2 regions of the Caproicibacterium sp. XB2 genome follow, and region 1 is predicted to be linked to the other one. Evidence: a T-box and tRNA genes for the amino acid it is inferred to sense, from the RefSeq annotation. Region 1 holds a T-box; the other holds one or more tRNA genes.
The links. The T-box of region 1 lies ahead of pheS (phenylalanine--tRNA ligase subunit alpha). A T-box ahead of a tRNA ligase gene usually reads a tRNA of that ligase, here a tRNA-Phe.
Positions count from the first base shown of each region.

Region 2: it encodes a tRNA-Phe, which carries the amino acid that the T-box ahead of pheS (phenylalanine--tRNA ligase subunit alpha) is inferred to sense. The anticodon was not compared.

Region 1 is NZ_CP173227.1:1,559,958-1,569,932, forward strand. It holds gene ACIHKT_RS07790 (NAD(P)H-hydrate dehydratase) at 1-400, opposite strand, end outside; gene acpS (holo-ACP synthase) at 397-768, opposite strand; gene ACIHKT_RS07800 (hypothetical protein) at 762-1,307, opposite strand; T-box leader at 1,462-1,683, shown strand; gene pheS (phenylalanine--tRNA ligase subunit alpha) at 1,737-2,756, shown strand; gene pheT (phenylalanine--tRNA ligase subunit beta) at 2,807-5,203, shown strand; gene ACIHKT_RS07815 (IreB family regulatory phosphoprotein) at 5,336-5,581, shown strand; gene ACIHKT_RS07820 (hypothetical protein) at 5,647-5,910, shown strand; gene purD (phosphoribosylamine--glycine ligase) at 6,048-7,310, opposite strand; gene ACIHKT_RS07830 (phosphoribosylaminoimidazolecarboxamide formyltransferase) at 7,338-8,510, opposite strand; gene ACIHKT_RS07835 (IMP cyclohydrolase) at 8,523-9,227, opposite strand; gene purN (phosphoribosylglycinamide formyltransferase) at 9,224-9,862, opposite strand; gene purM (phosphoribosylformylglycinamidine cyclo-ligase) at 9,856-9,975, opposite strand, start outside.
Region 2 is NZ_CP173227.1:888,774-898,748, reverse strand. It holds gene ACIHKT_RS04350 (YesL family protein) at 1-16, shown strand, start outside; gene ACIHKT_RS04345 (tyrosine recombinase XerC) at 99-1,205, opposite strand; gene ACIHKT_RS04340 (DUF6873 family GME fold protein) at 1,272-2,066, opposite strand; gene radA (DNA repair protein RadA) at 2,272-3,663, opposite strand; gene ACIHKT_RS04330 (N-acetylmuramoyl-L-alanine amidase) at 3,728-4,510, opposite strand; gene ACIHKT_RS04325 (MATE family efflux transporter) at 4,569-5,951, opposite strand; gene ACIHKT_RS04320 (DNA-deoxyinosine glycosylase) at 5,935-6,468, opposite strand; tRNA gene ACIHKT_RS04315 (tRNA-Cys) at 6,543-6,617, opposite strand; tRNA gene ACIHKT_RS04310 (tRNA-Gly) at 6,623-6,698, opposite strand; tRNA gene ACIHKT_RS04305 (tRNA-Phe) at 6,702-6,777, opposite strand; tRNA gene ACIHKT_RS04300 (tRNA-Asp) at 6,783-6,859, opposite strand; tRNA gene ACIHKT_RS04295 (tRNA-Val) at 6,865-6,941, opposite strand; gene hslO (Hsp33 family molecular chaperone HslO) at 7,028-7,930, opposite strand; gene ACIHKT_RS04285 (YerC/YecD family TrpR-related protein) at 7,998-8,327, opposite strand; gene lysA (diaminopimelate decarboxylase) at 8,460-9,755, opposite strand; gene yihA (ribosome biogenesis GTP-binding protein YihA/YsxC) at 9,794-9,975, opposite strand, start outside.

The DNA.
Region 1 (9,975 bases):
CAATGCAGTTCAGACCGTCGGCGTCCAACACCAGCGGATCACAGCAGGCACGCAATACATTCCGCACCCGTTCGGGGTGCGCAGTGGAAAGGCCGCACCCCAGCACGCAGGCGGAGGCTTTCCGCAGGGAGTGCAGTACCGGTGAAAAGTCGTCCTCCCGATAAACGGTATACACCGCTTCCGGCAGACGGGACGCCACAATGGGGTAAATACTCTCCGGCAGAGCGGCGTCCACCAGTCCCGTGCCGCAGCGCAGGGCCGCACCTGTACACAGCATAGCGGCCCCGGCCATACCCGCACTGCCGCAGATACACAAAAGGCGCCCGAAGGTGCCTTTGTTGCTGTCCTTTGGGCGCTGCTTCGCAACAGAAAAAGCAAGCTGTTCAGGAATCCAATTCATATTTCAGCGTCCTTTCGTTCACCCAGTACGACCGCCGCCGCCGTAGCAGCAGTGTGCGTCACGCTGACCGAAAACTGCCACCCGTCCGCCAGCCGTGCCGCCGCGCCGCTTAATGCGAGGTACGGTACACCGTTCGGCTTGCGCATCAGCTGCACTTCTCGCAGGGAAAAGCCGGCAAGGCCCGTGTGCATCGCCTTACCAAACGCTTCTTTTGCGCTGAAAGAAGCCGCAACACTCTGCGGCGGAAACCCGCGTTCTTTCAGCTGCTCATATTCCCATTCTCCCAAAACGCGCCCGCAAAAGCGCGGGTTCCGCATGGAGTGCCGAATACGGTCAATCTCACACAAGTCAAGCCCTGTCGTCAGCATGCCGGTTTGTCCGCCGCCTGCGGTTTCGGCAACGCGGAAGTGTCCACTGTACGCTTGATGAACGGATGAATCGCATTCAGTACTTTATCACTGGGACTAAAAACCACCAGCAGTCTGCCGTATTGTCCGTAATGGCCAGCCAAATACCACTCCCCGTCGGTGCCGCCGACAGTTCGACCCACCCGATAAACGTAATCAAATTTTCTGCCGGTAAATTTCTGCGGGTCGTATTTTCCAATCTCCTCTGTATCGTGCAGGTTAATGGAAAACTGCGGCTTGCGCTTGCGGCGGTGAATGATTTTATCACAGGTGAAGTCGCCGTTTGTAATGCTGTACTCAAACTCCCAGTCGATACTGGTGATGAGGTAATACAGGCCAAAACCAACACCGGCCAAAATAAAGATAAAGAAGTACAGCAGCGGCGTGAAAATCATGGGTAACAGCAGAATGACAACGGCGCCGACCAGACACAAAAGCAAAATGCCCGCGTCCTTTGCGCTGAATTTACGTTTGATAATCTCTTCACAGAAAATGTCCATTTGCAGGGTTCCTCCGGTTTTCCGCATTTTAGCTTTTATGGCAGTTCTTTATATGCTAAATATTGTAACATAGGCGGAGCAGAAATACAACGGCCGGAGACGCTCCACCTTGCATTTCCGGGCTACCCATGCTATAATAAATTTAAATATCCCCGTAAACGCTGTGACAAAGGAAGTAGCACCCGCCGCACAGGAACAGAGAGGGCACGCCGTCGGCTGAAAACGTGCCCGCCTGCACCGGGTTTGTGAAGTTCCCTTTTGAGCGTTCCCGCTGAACTGCACCTTTTAGTAGGCGGGAACGGACGGCCCCGTTATCGGCTGCAAAAGTATAAAATTAGGGTGGTACCGCGAAGATTTACAAGCCTTCGCCCCTTATGTGGGGCGGGGGCTTTTTTTATTTGCGGCGGAAAGGATGAGGACCGTAACATGATAAAAGAAGAACTGCAGGCACTCGGCAGCAAAGCGCTGCAGGAGCTGCACGGCGCCGACAGCCAGAAGGGGCTGGACGAGCTGCGTGTGCGCTACCTTGGAAAAAAAGGTTCCCTAACGGGCATTCTCAAACAGATGCGAAATCTGTCCGCGGAAGAACGCCCCGTGGTCGGCAAACTGGCCAACGACGTGCGCGCCAAAATAGAGGACGCTGTTGCAGAGCGTCGGGAGGAACTGAAGCAGCTGGAACTGCAGCATCGCCTGCAGGCCGAAGCGGTGGACGTAACCCTGCCCGGCAAACAGCGCCATCTGGGCTGCAAACACCCGCTAACGCTGACACTGGAAGACCTCGAAGAGATTTTCCTCGGCATGGGCTTCAGCATCGCAGAAGGCCCGGAAGTAGAGTATGACTACTACAATTTTGAGGCACTGAATATTCCAAAGGACCACCCGGCCCGCGACGACCAGGATACTTTCTATATCAACGACAAGGTCCTGCTGCGTACCCAGACCAGCCCGGTGCAGGTGCGCACCATGCAGAGCCAGAAACCGCCTATCCGCATCATCGCGCCGGGGCGTGTTTACCGCAGTGACGCTGTAGACGCCACTCACTCCCCGCTGTTCCACCAGATAGAGGGGCTGGTCGTGGACCACGGCATTACCTTTGCCGACCTGAAGGGCACACTGGAAACATTTATTAAGCGCCTGTACGGTGAGGACAGCGTAGTACGTTTCCGTCCGCATCACTTCCCCTTCACGGAGCCCAGCGCCGAAGTGGACGTACAGTGCTTCAACTGCCACGGCAAAGGCTGCCGCCTGTGTAAGGGCGAAGGCTGGATTGAAATTCTCGGCTGCGGCATGGTGCACCCGAAGGTCCTTTCCAACTGCAGCATTGACCCGGAGGAGTACTCCGGCTTTGCGTTCGGCATCGGTTTGGAACGCATCGCCATGCGTCGGTATAACATCGATGATATGCGTCTGTTTTACGAAAATGACGTCCGCTTTTTGGAACAGTTCTGAAGCGGTGTAATTACTCAGTGTATAACGGAAAGTGTGGGATATATTAAATAATGAATCTTTCAATGCGTTGGCTCAAAGAATTTGTGGACCTGCCCCCCATGCCGCTGCGCCAGTTCACAGAATCTATTACCCTCAGCGGCAGCAAAGTGGAAAGCTGGAGCACCGAAGGTGAAGAGATTTCCAAAGTGGTGGTCGGCAAAGTTTTATCGCTGGAACGCCATCCAGACAGTGACCACCTGTGGATTACCAAAACAACGGTAAATGAAAACGAGGAGCCGCTGCAGATTGTCACCGGCGCCCAAAACCTGAAGGTCGGCGACTATGTGCCGGTCGCACTGCACGGCAGCACCCTGCCCGGCGGCAAGAAAATTAAGCGCGGCAAGCTGCGCGGTGTGGCAAGCAACGGTATGCTGTGCGGCATTGCCGAGCTTGGTCTGACTACCCATGACTTCCCCTCCACCATAGAGGATGGCATTATGGTGCTGACGGAAACGGACGGCTGCAAGCTGCAGCTGGGTATGGATATTCATGAGGCGCTGGGTCTGAATGACACGACCGTTGCGTTTGAAATCACCTCCAACCGGCCGGACTGCTTCTCCGTCATCGGCCTGGCACGTGAGGCAGCGGCAACTTTCCACCTACCGCTCAAACTGCACACGCCGGTTGTCAAGGGCGGTGCCGGTGACTGTACCGGCCTGCTGGACGTGAAGATTGAGGCACCGGACCTGTGCTCCATTTATACAAACCGTGTTGTAAAAAATGTGCGTGTCAAACCCTCGCCGCTGTGGATGCGGGAACGCCTGCGCGCCATGGGTGTACGCCCCATCAACAACATTGTGGATATTACAAATTACGTCATGCTGGAATACGGTCAGCCCATGCACGCTTTCGACCTGGAGAGCGTGCAGGATCGCACCATTCGTATACGCCATGCCAAACCGGGTGAAACCATCACGACCCTAGACGGCGACAAGCACACCCTGACTGAAAAGCAGCTGGTCATCACTGACAGCAGCAAGCCCATGGCCATTGCCGGTGTTATGGGCGGCGAGAACAGCGGTATTACGGACAATACCACGACCATCGTTTTTGAGTCCGCCTGCTTCAGCGGCCCCAGTATTCGCACGACCGCGCGTGACCAGAGCCTGCGTACCGAGGCAAGTGGCCGCTATGAAAAGGGACTGGACCCCAACAACTGTATTCCCGCGATTAACCGTGCCTGCGAACTGGTGGAAATGCTGGACGCCGGCGACGTCATGGACGGCATCATCGTGGACGACCACTCCAGCAAGGAAAAACACCGCATCCGTTTCGAGCCGGATTGGACCAACCGCTTCCTGCACACGGATATTGCCCCCGAAATGATGAAGAAAATTCTTCTGAAGCTGGAGTGTGAATTCGACGGTGACGATATTTTGGTGCCGACCTTCCGCCCCGACCTGGAGCATAAGGCGGATATTGCAGAAGAAGTCGCCCGTTTCTACGGCTACAACAGCATTCAAAGCAAAAAGCTGCCCGGCGGCGCCGAGGGTGTACTGACACCCAAGCAGCATTTTCTGCGCACTGTGCACAACGAAATGCAGGCACTGGGTGCGGACGAAATTATGTCCTATTCCTTTATTTCTCCCAAAGAATATGACAAAATTCTCATGCCGGCAAACGACCCACTGCGTACTTCCGTTACCCTGCGCAATCCGCTGGGTGAGGATACCAGCATTATGCGCACGGTTTTGCTGCCCTCCGTGCTACAGATTCTGTCGCGCAACTACAACAACCGCAACCCGCAGGCGTGCCTGTACGAGCTGGCCAACGTTTACCTGCCCGCTGATGGCCCGGACGCCCTGCCGGAGGAGCGTCCCACACTCATCTGCGGCATGTACGGTGAGGGCTATGACTTCTTTACTGCCAAAGGCATGGTAGAAACACTGTTGGCAAAGCTCTGCGTTGACGATTGGGACATCACTGCCTGCAAAGACGCATGCAGCTACCACCCCGGCCGCTGCGCAAAGCTGTCCGCCGGTGAGGACACCCTGGGCATTCTCGGGGAAGTACACCCCACTGCGGCGGAAAACTATTCCCTCGACACCCGCGTGTATACCTTTACGCTGGACGTGCCGGTGCTGCGCAAGCACGCCCACACGCAGCACACCTACCGTACCCTGCCGAAGTTCCCGGCTGTCACCCGTGACCTTGCGCTCATCTGTGACGCCGAAGTGCCTGTCGGTGACCTGGAAAAGGCTATCCGCCGCGGCGCCGGTAAGCTGCTGGAAACCATCAGCGTTTTTGATGTGTACCGCGGCGAGCAGATTTCCCGCGGCAAAAAGAGTGTAGCCTTCAGCTTGGTCCTACGCAGCCCGGACACTACCCTGACGGACGAACAGATAAACAGCTCCCTGCACCGCATAATGAAGGAACTGGAGAAAATCGGTGCCGCCCTGCGCGAGTAATATGCACATTTCTTCCCAAAAAACCGCAAAAATACACTGCTTTTTAAAAAGTCATGCCCAATTATTCACATTTCCTGCCTTGCATTTTACCACTTTCTGATGTATGATAACTTTATATTAGGAGGTGATCGTATGCAGGATAAGACCATGACCTTTTCGATTGGCGGCAACCGGGAAGAAGATATTAAAAAAATTATGACGACGGTATACCAGGCTTTACAGGAAAAAGGATACAACCCCATCAGCCAAATAGTGGGATATATTCTTTCGGAAGACCCAACGTATATCACCACCCACAACAACGCGCGCAGCCTTATCCGCAAGGTCGACCGAGATGAACTTTTGCAGGTACTGGTAAAATCTTATCTGCAGACCTGAACCTAACTTCCGCCTAAAAAGGAGGCCTCCTATTGAGCGAAAAGAAAACGGAACCAAAGTTCCCCATGTACAAAGGCAAACCGCTGGTGCGCAGCGGCAATGTACTGTACTATGGCAGCATGAAGGACCGGTATGTCTGCCGGCTGGAAATTAAGAGCACAAAAAAGGTAAAGGACATGGATGTGGCTGACAAAGTAGCCGTACAGCTGATGCTGACGGACCCAGCCATGCAGTCCCGCAAACAAATCGTAAAGAACAGTGAAAAGTCCGGCCTGTACTTGGCAATGGATATTGCAGACGCATGGCTGACTCGTGCACTGGCAAAATAAACGCATTTAAGCATTAAAGAGCGGCGGCAGAAAATTTCTGCCGCCGCTCTTTAATGCAATTCTTTTTTCTTTTGTACAAAAAAGTCACCGCAGAAACGTTTCTGCGGTGACTTTGCTGTCTTGGCTAGATTGTGTTTTTAGGCGTGGCCAATGTCATGACGGTACTGTACACCATCCCAGTGAATCTTTGCAACAGCCGTATAAGATTTCTGCAGTGCTTCTTCCAAAGTGGCTCCGGTGCAGGTAACGCCCAGCACACGGCCGCCGTTGGTATAAAACTTTCCGTCCTTTTTCAGCGTGCCGGCATGATAAACCATTGCGCCCTCCACTTGGCCGTTCTGGTCCAGACCGGAAATTTCCAGTCCTTTTTTGTAGCTGCCCGGATAGCCGCCGCTCGCCATAATGACACAGGCGCAGGCTTCCTTTTTCCACTGAATATCGATTTTATCCAGTGTGCCGTTGATGGTCGCTTCAAAAATATCGACAAGGTCCGTTTTCAACCGTGGCAGCACAACCTGTGCCTCCGGGTCACCGAAACGGGAATTGTACTCAATGACTTTCGGGCCGTCCGGCGTCAGCATCAGTCCAAAATACAGGCAGCCCTTAAACGGCCGGCCCTCTGCATTCATGGCCTTCAATGTCGGCATAAAAATAGTCTTCATGCATTCGTCGGCAATGGCATCGGTATAGGAAGGGTTCGGGCTAATGGTACCCATTCCGCCGGTGTTTTTGCCCTTGTTTCCATCCAGCGCACGCTTATGGTCCTTGCTGCTGACCATTGGCTTCAGCGTTTTGCCGTCCGCAAAGGCTAACACACTGACTTCCGGACCAGTCAGGAATTCTTCAACAACCACTTGATTGCCGGAATTGCCGAACACCTTGTCCTCCATGATGGTATGCACGGCATCCTTTGCCTCATCAAAGTTCTGCGCAATGATAACGCCTTTGCCCAGCGCAAGGCCGTCCGCCTTGATAACGACCGGATAGCGGTTTTGTTTCCGAACATAGGCAAGCGTTTTTTCCGGTGTATCAAAAACTTCATACGCCGCTGTGGGAATATGATATTTTTTCATCAGGTTCTTACTGAATACCTTGCTGGCCTCAATCTGCGCCGCGGCGCGGTTCGGGCCAAAAGCTGGAATGCCAGCCTCGGTAAAGGCATCGACCATACCCGCCGCCAGCGGGTCATCCGGCGTGACACACACCATGTCAATATCGTTTTTCTTCGCAAAGTCCACCATACCCGCTACATCTGTCGCTGCAATCGGCACGTTTTCAGCATCACAGCCAATGCCGCCGTTGCCGGGTGCGCAGTAAATTTTGTCCGCGCGGCGGCTCTCCATCAGTTGACGGATAACGGCGTGTTCTCGGCCGCCGCCGCCGACTACCAGAATTTTCATTGCAATGCTCCCCTTCTTCTGCCGTTCTTAGTGGTGGAACAGGCGCATACCGGTGAACGCCATGACCATTCCGTACTTGTTGCAGGTATCAATGACATTGTCGTCACGGATAGAACCACCAGGTTCGGCCACATACTTCACGCCGCTTTTGTGTGCGCGCTCGATGTTGTCGCCAAAGGGGAAGAAAGCGTCGCTGCCCAGTGTTACACCGGAAAGCTTCGCCGCCCATTCTTTCTTTTCCTCGCATGTCAGCGGTTCCGGCTTTACTTTCAGAAACTGCTTCCAGTTGTCCGTTTCCAGCAGGTCCTCCCACTCGTTGGAAATATAGTTATCAATCGTGTTGTCGCGGTCCGGCCGATGAATGCCGTCCACAAACTGCAGGGCAAGCACCTTCGGGTGCTGACGCAGCCACCAAACGTCCGCTTTATTACCGGCAAGACGGGTGCAATGGATACGGCTCTGCTGGCCAGCACCGACACCAATCGTCTTGCCATCCTTTACATAGCAGACCGAGTTGCTCTGGGTATACTTCAGTGTAATAAGAGAAAGGAGCATATCGCGCTTGGCACTTTCGGGCAGGTCCTTTTGCTCCGTCACAATATTTTCCAGCAGGGCATTGTTGATTTTAAAGTTATTGCGGCACTGCTCAAAAGTAACGCCGAAAACGTCCTTCTGCTCCACGTCCGCGGGGACATAAGAAGCGTCAATCTGCACCACATTGTAGCTGCCGCGGCGCTTCTTTTTCAATATCTGCAAAGCCTCATCGGTGTAGCCAGGGGCAATGACGCCGTCGGACACTTCCCGCTTTAAAAACAGAGCGGTTTCTTTGTCGCAGGTATCGGACAAAGCGGCCCAATCACCGTAGGAGGACATCCGGTCCGCGCCGCGTGCGGCGGCATAGGCTGATGCCAGCGGAGAAAGCTGCAAGTCATCTACAAAATAGATCTTTTTCAATGTATCGGAAAGTTCGGTTGCCACCGCGGCACCCGCTGGACTAACGTGCTTGAAAGAGGCGGCACTGGCAAGGCCGGTGGCTGTTTTCAGCTCATGCACCAACTGCCAAGAGTTGAGTGCGTCCAGCAAATTGATATAGCCGGGACGGCCATTTAATACTTGAATGGGCAGTTCACCCTGCCGTATAAAGACACGCGCAGGCTTCTGGTTCGGGTTGCAGCCATATTTCAATTCCAGTTCTTTCATACATTGCCCTCCTCAAACATTTCTATTGACGATTTTAGAAGTATGCTTGCCGGTCTGTAAATCGATAAAGCAGGTATATAGGGAAACTTTATTGTCACTGTTCAGGTTGTCCCATACGGTGCGGGTGAAAGTTTCCAGATTTCCCGGTATCGTAACCAGTGTCGGTTCTCCATCGAAGCTAGGCAGCGGGCTGCCATCACCGAGGTAGGTGTGGATATAACGTCCCTGTCCCGCGCGGCAGCTTTCATACTCATAGAAATACCGCAGTGTATTGTCTTTGTCGCCGTTGTCGCTTTTCAAAATGGACAGGTTAAAACCACCGTTCGGCTTTACAACACCGCTGATACGCGGGGTGAAGTTGGGGCTGTCCGGCTCAAACGTGCGCTGCAGCAGTGCGTGGCGGTAGCAGCGGCCCGCCTGCATGACATCATAGATGGTATCAGTCTGGTCGCCGTTTGTCACGATGGTTTTATCTTGATACTGCCGCACCGGTGCATAAATGATGAGGGACGGGTCCGTCATTTTGCCTTCGTCAAATGCTTTGGTCTGAATGCCGTCCGCTGTCGGAACAAAGATACGGTTGCGGCTGTTTTCACTGCGGCCCATAATAAAGTACGCAATGACCGCGCTGCCGTTGTCCTCGCTTCGGCCAAGAATGATGCCGCGGCCGGGATATGTGCAGGAAGAAAGCTCCTGTGCCAAATCTGTCAGTTTCATGCTTCTGCCTCCTCGTCAATGGTTACGACTCCGTTTGTCACGTGCAGCCGGCCGGCACAGAACAGCGCAGCCGCCTTTGGCAGCAGCTTCCACTCAGCCTGTTCCATCACACGGCGCTGCAAAATTTCCGGTGTATCGCCGGACTGCACGGCAACCGCTTTCTGTAAAATAATCGGTCCGCCATCACAAATTTCATTTACAAAATGAACGGTGGCGCCGGTTACTTTGACACCGCGTGCCAGTGCCGCTTCATGCACATGCAGCCCATAAAAGCCCTCCCCACAGAAAGAGGGAATCAGCGATGGGTGAATGTTAATGATGCGGTTGCGGTACGCACGGATAACCTGCTCACTGATGATGGTCATAAAACCTGCCAGAATGATCAAACTGGTGTGGTTTTGGTCCAGTACCTGCAATAGGGCTGTGTCGTAGTCCTCCTGCCGCGCAAAAGTCCGCCGCCGCAGGACAGTTGTCGGGATGTTCGCCTTTTCGGCACGCTGCAGCGCATACGCGCCGGGATTGCTGGAAACGACCAGTGTAATGCGGCCGTCCGGAATTTCTCCGCGGTCCTGCGCGTTGATAAGGGCCTGCAGGTTGGTACCGCCGCCGGAAACCAGCACAGCAATGTTCAGCATAGCACTACGCCGTCCTCCCCAGCGACAATCTCGCCAATAACCGAAGCAGTTTCACCGGCCTGCTGCAGCACGGTGACTGCCTTTTGGGCGTCTTCCTTTGCCACGGCGCAGCA
Region 2 (9,975 bases), 670 kb from region 1:
TGACGAAGAAGACTAATAAATTTAACCAGAAAAAAGCCTGCCCTTGAACTTGAAAAAGCAAGGGTAAGCTTTTTTTATTTTTATCTGTCTGAAGTTTTTTATTTCTGATGCTGTAGTATATGAGGGGCTGGCTGTGTTTGTGTGGCAGTTGTATCATCCTGCTGTTTCGGTTGCTCTATTTCTGCTGCTCCTTCCGTTTCTGCTTGTTCTGCTTGTTCAGATTCAATTTGCTTTTCCGTTATGTGAGAAAGGGGATTAGACTCAGCTGCCTTTTCCATCTGTTGATTGGAAAGATGCGTATAGATTTCAGTTGTACCCAAATTTTCATGTCCCAAAATCTCTTGCAGAACACGGATATCTACTTTTCCTTGTTGATACATCAAAGTTGCGGCCGTATGCCGCAGTTTATGGACACTATATCCTGAACCGCCCAGTTGAATACCGGATAGGTACTTTTTGACGAGATACTGCACGGTTTTAGGGCTGATTCGCTTTCTCTGTTTGCTGATAAACAGGGCGTATTTGTCCTTTAGGTGGTCCTTTGGGCGGACTTTCAAGTAATTGTCAATCGCGTGCAAACACGCTTCATTGAGGTAAATAATTCGTTCTTTATTGCCTTTGCCAAGGATTCGCAGGGTATTGCTGCCGCGTCTAATATCATTTATGTTAATTCCGACCAATTCAGATAAACGCATTCCGCAGTTCAAAAAGAGAATCAAAATGCAGTAATCGCGTTCCTTAAAGGGGCCTTTGACTTGCTTTAAAAGGTCAATACTTTGGTTCAGTGTTAAGTACCTGGGCAGGCTTCGCTTTACTTTAGGAGATTCCAGCTCTTGAATGGGATTATCCTTCAAAAGATGCGCTTTGTGCGTTAGATAATTGTAAAAAGCCCGTAAACTGCAGCACTTTCGTGATCGGGCCGCAGGACCATTGTGGCGAACAGCCATCAAATAGTTCATGAATTCATAGGCCTCCGTCAAGGTAACCGACTTAACAAAAGTGAGGTCTATATCTGCAATCGAGATATCCGCTAGAGGTTTATCCGCCAGCGAAGGCTCCCGATGCTGTTTTAGATACCGAAAAAAAGTACGCAAATCTAAATAATATTCTTCAACCGTTTTTGGAGATTTACCTTTAATTGTTTGTAAGTAGCCTAAAAATTGCTTAATGATGATTGGAGCTTCATTCATATATTTTTCTTTCATAACGTGCTTCCGGCCTCCCCAAATTATACAAAATGTTCATTTTGTATAATTACGTTTTTTGATTTTTCATCTCTTCTTATACTCTTTTTCTTTTACAGGCAAAATACCGCCGATGTCCTGCAGCAGTCCATTGCCTAAGGATAACGCCCGAACATGGTGTTCCTTTAAAAATCGAATAATTTGTTCTACCTGTGGATGACTCCAAACTGAACCAGCAAACGCTAAAACATTCGGTGCTAATTTTCCGCAGCTGCCGCCAATAAATCCATATGGATAGCCATCCAGCTGAACCATCCCAGGCCGCAGCTGCAAAACGTCCAAACCAGCTTTTCGCGCTGCGGCCGCAATTCCATTGTCTTCGGTTATAATGGACCTTTCATCTACAACTGCTATATTGCACTTGGTGTATCCCTGGCGAACCGGTATGAATTCTATTTTTTGTTGTTCTTGCTCCTCTTTATAAAATTTTTGAAGTTCTTTGCACATACATCTTGGATTTGCAAAAACATAAGATCCGACTCTGGCTGCATTCAAACTGCAGTCCTCTGGATATTTGGAAAATTTATGAACATTTGTTCTGAAAAGAGAAATACCTCTTCGCAGAAATTCCGCTCGCAAGGATTCATCTGTACAAAAGCCTGTTTGGCTGCCCGTTAAGTGGCACCGCATATCTGCATGGGAAGACACCGAACCTGTGAACCGGTTATCCGCAGTAACTTTCATAACTTTAATAGAAAGGGCCTGTAATGCCTTCACAACAGAAGCTGGAGTCATTTCTGACACCGCGACTAAGGTAACACGCTGCTGCGGTAAATTTGGAATTTCAATTCCACGTGAAATGATAGCTTCTCCTCTCTGCATAAAAGCAATTTTTTTACCTCATACTGAAATAAAAAAGGAAAAGTGAGGTAACCAAAAATGCTTGTTCATTGTGACCAGGACTGTGCTTATCAAAAGGACGGATACTGTACGGTAGAACCGCCCTCGGCCATCACGCACTATGAACCGAACGGCTGTATCCACTGTATTCGCACAATACCGCGCGCCGTATATGAAGCAAACACCACTACTCCTGCTGAAGCGCCGCAAAAGCCTGTCTCACATTTTTAACGCCGGTCAGCTGTATCGTTGTATTTGCCTGCCGGCCGCTAAGATACTTTAAATTGTACCACGGAAGAATGCATCGATGAAAACCCATTCGTTCTGCTTCTCTGATACGCTGTTCTGCATGCATAACTGAACGAACCTCTCCCGTTAAGCCCACTTCTCCAAAAATGACCGCATCATCGGCAATCGGTACATCCTTCAGGCTGGAAACCAGCGCCATGGATACCGCCAAATCACACGCAGGTTCGTCCAAACGCAGACCGCCTACTACATTTAAATAGGCATCAAGATTTGAAAAATAATAGCCCGCCCGCTTTTCCAGCACCGCAAGGAGTAAATTCATGCGGTTATAGTCAAAGCCGGTTGCCATTCTTCTGGGATTCCCAAAGCCGGACGAAGTGACCAGTGCCTGCAGCTCCGCCAATATAGGACGGCTGCCTTCCATCACACAGGTAACACAAGTACCGGAAACATTCGTTGGCCGACCCGTCAGCATAGATGCTGACGGGTTTTCTACTTGATGCAGCCCCGTTTCTTCCATATCGAAAACACCAATTTCATTGGTGGAGCCATACCGGTTTTTTACCGCGCGCAAGATGCGGTAGCTCATCTGACGGTCACCTTCAAAATATAAAACCGCATCAACAATATGTTCCAAGACCTTCGGCCCAGCAATGGCTCCGTCTTTGTTGACATGACCTACCATGATTGCAGGAATCTCCATTCCTTTTGCGATATGCATAATCGCATTTGTGCATTCACGAACCTGTGTAACGCTGCCGGGAGCGGAGTTTAATTCTGTATCATTCATCGTTTGAATAGAGTCAATCATCAATAAATCCGGTTTTTCCGTTCGGACCTGCTCCAAAACTCTTTGTATATCTGTTTCCGTCAAAATATAAAGATTGTCTGGCTCCACTCCCAATCGGTTTGCCCTTAGCTTAATCTGTCGGCTGGACTCCTCACCAGAAACATATAGAATTTTCAGAGTATTTCCTAAATAAGCGCAAATCTGCGTTAATATCGTTGACTTACCGATTCCCGGTTCACCACTAATTAAGATGATGGAACCTTTTACAATTCCACCACCTAGAACGCGGTCCAGTTCCGAAACGCCCGTTTTATAGCGTGGCTCCTCCTCCATGCTAATTTCTCGAATTGGTGTCGCCTGCGGCGCTGTTTGATGATAAATTCCCTGCCCTATACTACCGCGCCGCATCGAAACAGCTGGCTCCTGCAGCGCTTCAGACATGGTATTCCATGCACCGCATTCCGGACATTTTCCATACCATTTTGCAGATTCATATCCGCATTCTGTACATCTATAAATACTTTTTAGTTTTCCTGCCATCGTTTGTTCATTCCTCATACCAATAATTAATGGACTAATGGATTTGTGTTTAATTTTTTCCTAATTACTTTATTATAGCGGAGGATACGGAGGAATACAAGCGGTTTGAAGACACAGCAGAGGACACTGCAGCACCCTGCTTCTGATAATTCAAAATTCCGTGTGTAACAGCGTCGGCCATTTTCTGCTGATAAGCAGTATCGTTTAGCAGTTTTGCTTCTGAGGCATTTGAGAGGAAACCACACTCTATTAGGATTGCCGGATCTTTTGCATGTGCCAGCAAATAAATGGAACTGGTAGCAGCTTTGTTTTCCCGTTTATTTTGGGGCTGTACACTGGATACGATGGATTGCCGTATAGATTCCGCAAGAATTTTGCTTTTGGGGTGATTCGACGAATAAAACACCTGTGCACCATTATAATAACCATCTGCAAAATGGTTTTGATGGATACTAACGAAGATACCGCCCGGATTTTCCTGCAAAATAGAAAGCCGTTTATGAATATCAGACACTTTCCGTTCATGCAAAGTGGAGAGTGTGTTGTCCCCCAACATTGTATCATCTGTACGTGTCATAACAACACGGCAGCCTGCAGATGTCAATCCTTTTTCAATTTTCTTCGTTATCGATAGATTTAAAACTTTTTCGGGCACAGGCGAGCAACCGACTGCTCCCCCATCTTCTCCACCATGTCCTGCATCTAAAACCACAAGCGGTCGTACAGCCGCCGCAGCCACAGCTGTTTGTGCAGTATGGAAACAGGAAACAGAGAGCAAAAATAAAAATAGGACGCAGACAGTAATAAAAGCTGCCAGCATCCAAATATTGATATGTTTTACTTTCATTTTCATTCCTCCTCTTTCGCATTTACATTTATATGTTGACAGAGGAAGGAGCAGAACCTTACAGCTTTTGAAGCAGAGTCTTTTTTAGGCGAATATGAAGGATGATGCTTGTAAGTAGAGATGAAACTTCTGCAATCGGAAAAGCAAACCATACTGCATTTACCCGTCCTGTTACTTGAGCCAAAATGGCTGCCGCTGGAAGCAGCACACACAGCTGCCGCATAAGCGTAACAATCAGGCTGTATGTGCCTTTACCTACAGCTGTAAACTCGGCAGACAACAAAATTCCCAGTGCAGCCGGAAGAAAACAAAGGCTGATGGTGCGCAGTGCTGGAATGCCCATTGAAAGCATACTTGGCGACGCATCGAATATTTTCAGCAGCTGACCCGGAATTGCCATAAACAAAGTCATGCCAAACAGCATAATGCATACAGCAATAACAATCCCGATACGCAAGCAGCTATTTAAGCGCCTTTTATTGTGGGCACCATAATTATACCCCATAATCGGAATAATGCCCTGGTTCAGCCCAAAAACGGGCATAAACACAAACATCTGCAATTTAAAATATACACCGAAAACCGCTACAGCTGTATTACCTATATCTTTAAACGTAATAAGGATTGCGTTTAGTCCACTAGTCATAACAGAACCAATCGCATTCATAACAATGGACGGCAAACCGACGGTATAGATATCCCGAATTGTCTGCCAGCTGAAATGGAAATCCCGCAAAGAAATATGTACTTCCATTTTCTTATGGCGTATCACATACACAGCCACCAAAAGGGAAAGGAACTGCCCAATAATCGTTGCAATCGCTGCACCGGCAACGTCCATATGCAATGTAAAAATAAAGATTGGGTCCAATATAATATTAGCAACCGCCCCTGTTAGTTGGAAAATCATGGGATATACCATGTTTCCAGTTGCGCCAATGACTTTTTCAAGGTTAGCTTCAAAGCAAAAGCTAAAAGAACCAATGCACACAATTTGCATATACTGCACAGCCCACTTTAGGATTTGTGGATTTTTTGTGAAAGAATGCGCAAATGGAGCTGCCGCAAAAAGGCCAAGAAGCAGAAAAAATACATAGTTAAGGGCACTGAGCAGCACGCCATGGTCCGCCGCCAGATTTGCTTCCTTTATTTTTTTCTCGCCAAGCCGCCGGGCAATCAGTGAATTCATGCCGATGCCAGTACCAATACAGACAGCAATTAAAAGATTCTGTATTGGAAAGACCAATGAAACTGCTGTAATAGCGCTTTCATTGATGCGAGAAACAAAAATACTGTCTACAATATTATAGAGCGCCTGCACCAGCATAGAAAAAATAGTAGGCAATGACATGCTAATGACTAAAGGCACCATTTTTTGTACACCCATACGGTTTGGCTGTGGTGTTTGCTTTGATTCAATTTGCTTAACAGCAGTTTCCATTCTTTTCTTTTTCTTCTCCTTCTTCTACTTTCTTCGCGATATAACGATATTCCTGTACGAGTTCAGTAAAAGAAACTCTGCAATTTGCCGGGCTAGTGGACGGTAAAGAAACCGCTTGTAAATGCGTCGTAGGAAAAACCAATTTTTGGTACAGGGAATATGCTTTCTTCCCTGTTGTAAAGACGGCATATACATTTGTCCTGCTTAGCAGCTTTGGAATATCATTTGGCTGTGGGTCCTTGATACTTGAATCATCTGCACCACTAATAGAACAGGCACGAAGTACGTCCCATAGTGCAATATGATTTTGTAGCAGCAAGGTTTTCTTTTCGTTTATGGTACTTGGTACCGGCTGATGAAAGACAGTTGCCAATACGCGCCAAAAACGATTTTGTGGATGTCCATAATAGAATCCGGTTTCACGCGACTTTGGCGATGGCATGGTGCCCAATATCAGGACACGGGAATCAGCCGCAAAAACAGGTCGCAGCGGATGTTCAACTGTTTGAGTATTCATGTTCCCGGTTACTTCCTCCATTCAGATAAAAAAAAAGTAAACAGAGAAAACAAAGCTCTCTGTTTACTGCGACATGGAGGCGTCACCCAGATTCGAACTGGGGCATCAGGGTTTTGCAGACCCATGCCTTACCACTTGGCTATGACGCCAAACATGGAGCGAACGACGAGGATCGAACTCGCTACCTCCACCTTGGCAAGGTGGCGCTCTACCAAATGAGCTACGTTCGCAAATGGTGCCTCCGAGCGGAATCGAACCACTGACACGGGGATTTTCAGTCCCCTGCTCTACCTACTGAGCTACAGAGGCAAAAATGGCGACTCGGAACGGGATCGAACCGTCGACCTCTAGCGTGACAGGCTAGCGTTCTAACCAGCTGAACTACCGAGCCACTGCTGGTGGGAACAATAGGACTCGAACCTATGACCCCCTGCTTGTAAGGCAGGTGCTCTAACCAGCTGAGCTATGCTCCCAATTTTTGCTGCGCTGCTGTTGTTCATCAGCGACGTGTATTATAATACACCATCATTTGATGAATGTCAAGGGATTTTTTAAAAAATTATTTGTTGTTTTTGCTTTTTTCGACAGTAGCCGCCAAGCACTGCAGTTCTTCCTCGGAAAAACGATATTTACGCCCACAAAATTGGCATGTTGCTTCCGCATATCCAGTTTTCTTATTTGCCAAAGAACGAATGTCTGCTGGAGACAGCGTTGACAGCGCGCGCAGCACCCGCTGTTTTGAACAGCCACAGGCATAGGCTACTTTGCTTTCGTCCAGCTTTTTAAACGGCATTCCCTGTAAAGCCAGGTCACACATATCTTCTATGCTATTCCCACAAGCCAGCATTTTTGTAACGGCGGGCAATTTTGCTGCATTCTTCTCCAGCTGTTCCAGCTCATCCCCTGTAACACCCGGCATACCCTGTATCAGCAAGCCGCCGGCCAGTATCTGCGCCTCGTTTTCTTTTCCCACCAAAACACCCAAAGCACACACCGTAGGTATCTGCTCACTATATGCATAGTACGCTGCCAAGTCTTCTGCAATTTCTCCTGACACAAGCTGGGTCTGTCCCGAGTAGGGTTTATGGCCCTTATCATCGCGGACAACGGTTAACAGACCATTACGGCCAACAACTCCACCTACGTTCAATTTTCCGTTTGGTTTCAGCGGAAGGTCCGCTTCAGGATGTACAGCATATCCGTGACAATTTCCAAAGCAGTCTGCTTCTGCCGTTAAGCTCCCAATTGGGCCTCCACCACTGATTTTCACTTGTAAGCTGGAACCCTGGTCTTTCAACATGGCACCCATCATAGATGTTCCTGTCAGTAAACGGCCCAAAGCGGCTGTTGCGGTTGGACTGGTATGGTGAATCTGCTGTGCTGTTGCTACCATGTAAGTAGAATCTACAGCACAAGCCATAATGTGGCTGCTTTCTGTAAGGCAACGAATCATTCTATCCATAAAACTTGGTCTTTCCTTTTTATGAGTTTCCAGTAAAATCTACGTAAGTATACATGGCCAAAATTGTTTATTGGTCATTCTTCGTTTCTTTTTTGTCGTTTTCTTCTGCTTTTTTATCCAAGCGGTCAAAAACCAACTTATAACCATCGCACCCGTAATTTAACGAACGGTTTACTCGGCTGATTGTTGCAGTAGATGCATGTGTGATGTGTACAATATGCTGATAGTTCTGCTTTGTACTCAACATATGCGCAACCAGCAAGCGTTGTGACATGGCCTTAATCTCCGGCACGGTGCACAAATCCTCAAAAAAAGCATAGCATTCCTCTGGAGTCTTTAAAGAAAGTACCGCCTGAAAAAGGAAATCTACACTGTCATCTTTAATTTTTGAATTCAAATCAGTTCACTCCTACATTGTTCATTGCAATATTTTGTCGTTGTTCCTATTTAAAATTTTACTCTAAAAAAGTGCAAAAGTAAAGGGCATTTTGCTGCCCTTTACCTCATGCTGTATTCTATTCACTAAGACTTACAAATCGTTCTGCACAAGGTCTGCATAGGATTCTCTGCGCACAGCGACACGCGGGCTGCCGTCCTTTACAAAGACGACCGCCGGGCGTGGAACACGGTTGTAATTAGACGCCATTGAATAGTTATAGGCACCGGTGGAGAGAACCGCCAAGATGTCCCCGGGGGCGCACTTCTGGATAGGTGTGTGTTCCTGTATCAAATCGCCGGATTCGCAGCAGCGGCCGGCAATCGTCACGGTATAATCCCGTGGCTTTTCTGCCTTGTTTGCAACGATTGCTTCATAAGTGGATTGATACAGAATGTAGCGGGGATTATCTGTCATGCCGCCATCAACCGAAACATAGGTCCGAGTATTCGGAATGCTTTTAACAGCACCTATGGTATAGAGTGTTAAACCCGATTCTCCCACAATGGAACGGCCTGGCTCGATATAAATTTTAGGCAGTGCCAGATTGTATTCACTGCAGCAACTATGTACAGTTTTTGAAACCTGCTCCATGTACTGGTCATAAGGAACCGGTTGGTCCTGCTCGGTATATTTAATACCAAAGCCGCCGCCCAAATTGAGTTCCTGCAACTCTGCACCTGTTTCCGCCTTAATATCCCGTATAAAAGTCAGCATTACTTTGGCCGCCAGCAGGAAGGGCTGAATCTCGAAAATTTGGGAACCAATATGGCAGTGCAGGCCAGTCAAAGTAACATTTTTCGCCTGCAGGGCTTCTTTCACCGCCGCCATAGCCTCGCCCGTTTCCAGTGCAAAGCCAAACTTGGAATCTATCTGGCCGGTACGAATGAATTTATGGGTATGGGCATCAATACCGGGCTTAATCCTCAGCAGAATATTGGCATGACCGTGCATACAACCGGCCAGATTATCCAGCGTATGTAACTCTGTCAAATTATCCACCACAAAATGACCGACACCACAGGTTAACGCGTATTTCATTTCTTCCGTCGTTTTATTGTTACCGTGGAACTGAATACGTTCTGGCGGGAACCCTGCCTGCATGGCAGTGTACAGTTCTCCACCGGACACAACATCCAGTCCCATTCCCTCGTCGTTCATAATGCGGCAGATTTCTTTGCAGCAAAATGCTTTACTGGCAAAGAGCGGTAGTCCGTTGCCATGGTAGCATTTTTCAATGGACTGTTTGTACATATTGCAGATTTTACGAATCCTGTTCTCATTCATAACATAGAGCGGCGTGCCATATTGTTTGGCCAGTGCAACTGTATCCGCACCGCCAAATAACAGATGACCTTCTTGATTGATTTTCAGATCTTCATTCAGCATTTTCATCTTTCCCACCAATCCTGTGTTATATTTTATGATTATTTCGTGGATTCACAAGCCTTTTTGATAGCAGAACGCAGATTTCCTACGCCCTCCCCGCTGCGGGCGGAAAAGATGTGAAGTGGGGCATGTGTCTGCTCGGACAACTGCTGCAATGCCGCCTGCCTTTCCCTGCGCTGTGAAACGTTCAGTTTATCGCTTTTGGTTGCCAGCAGCAAAA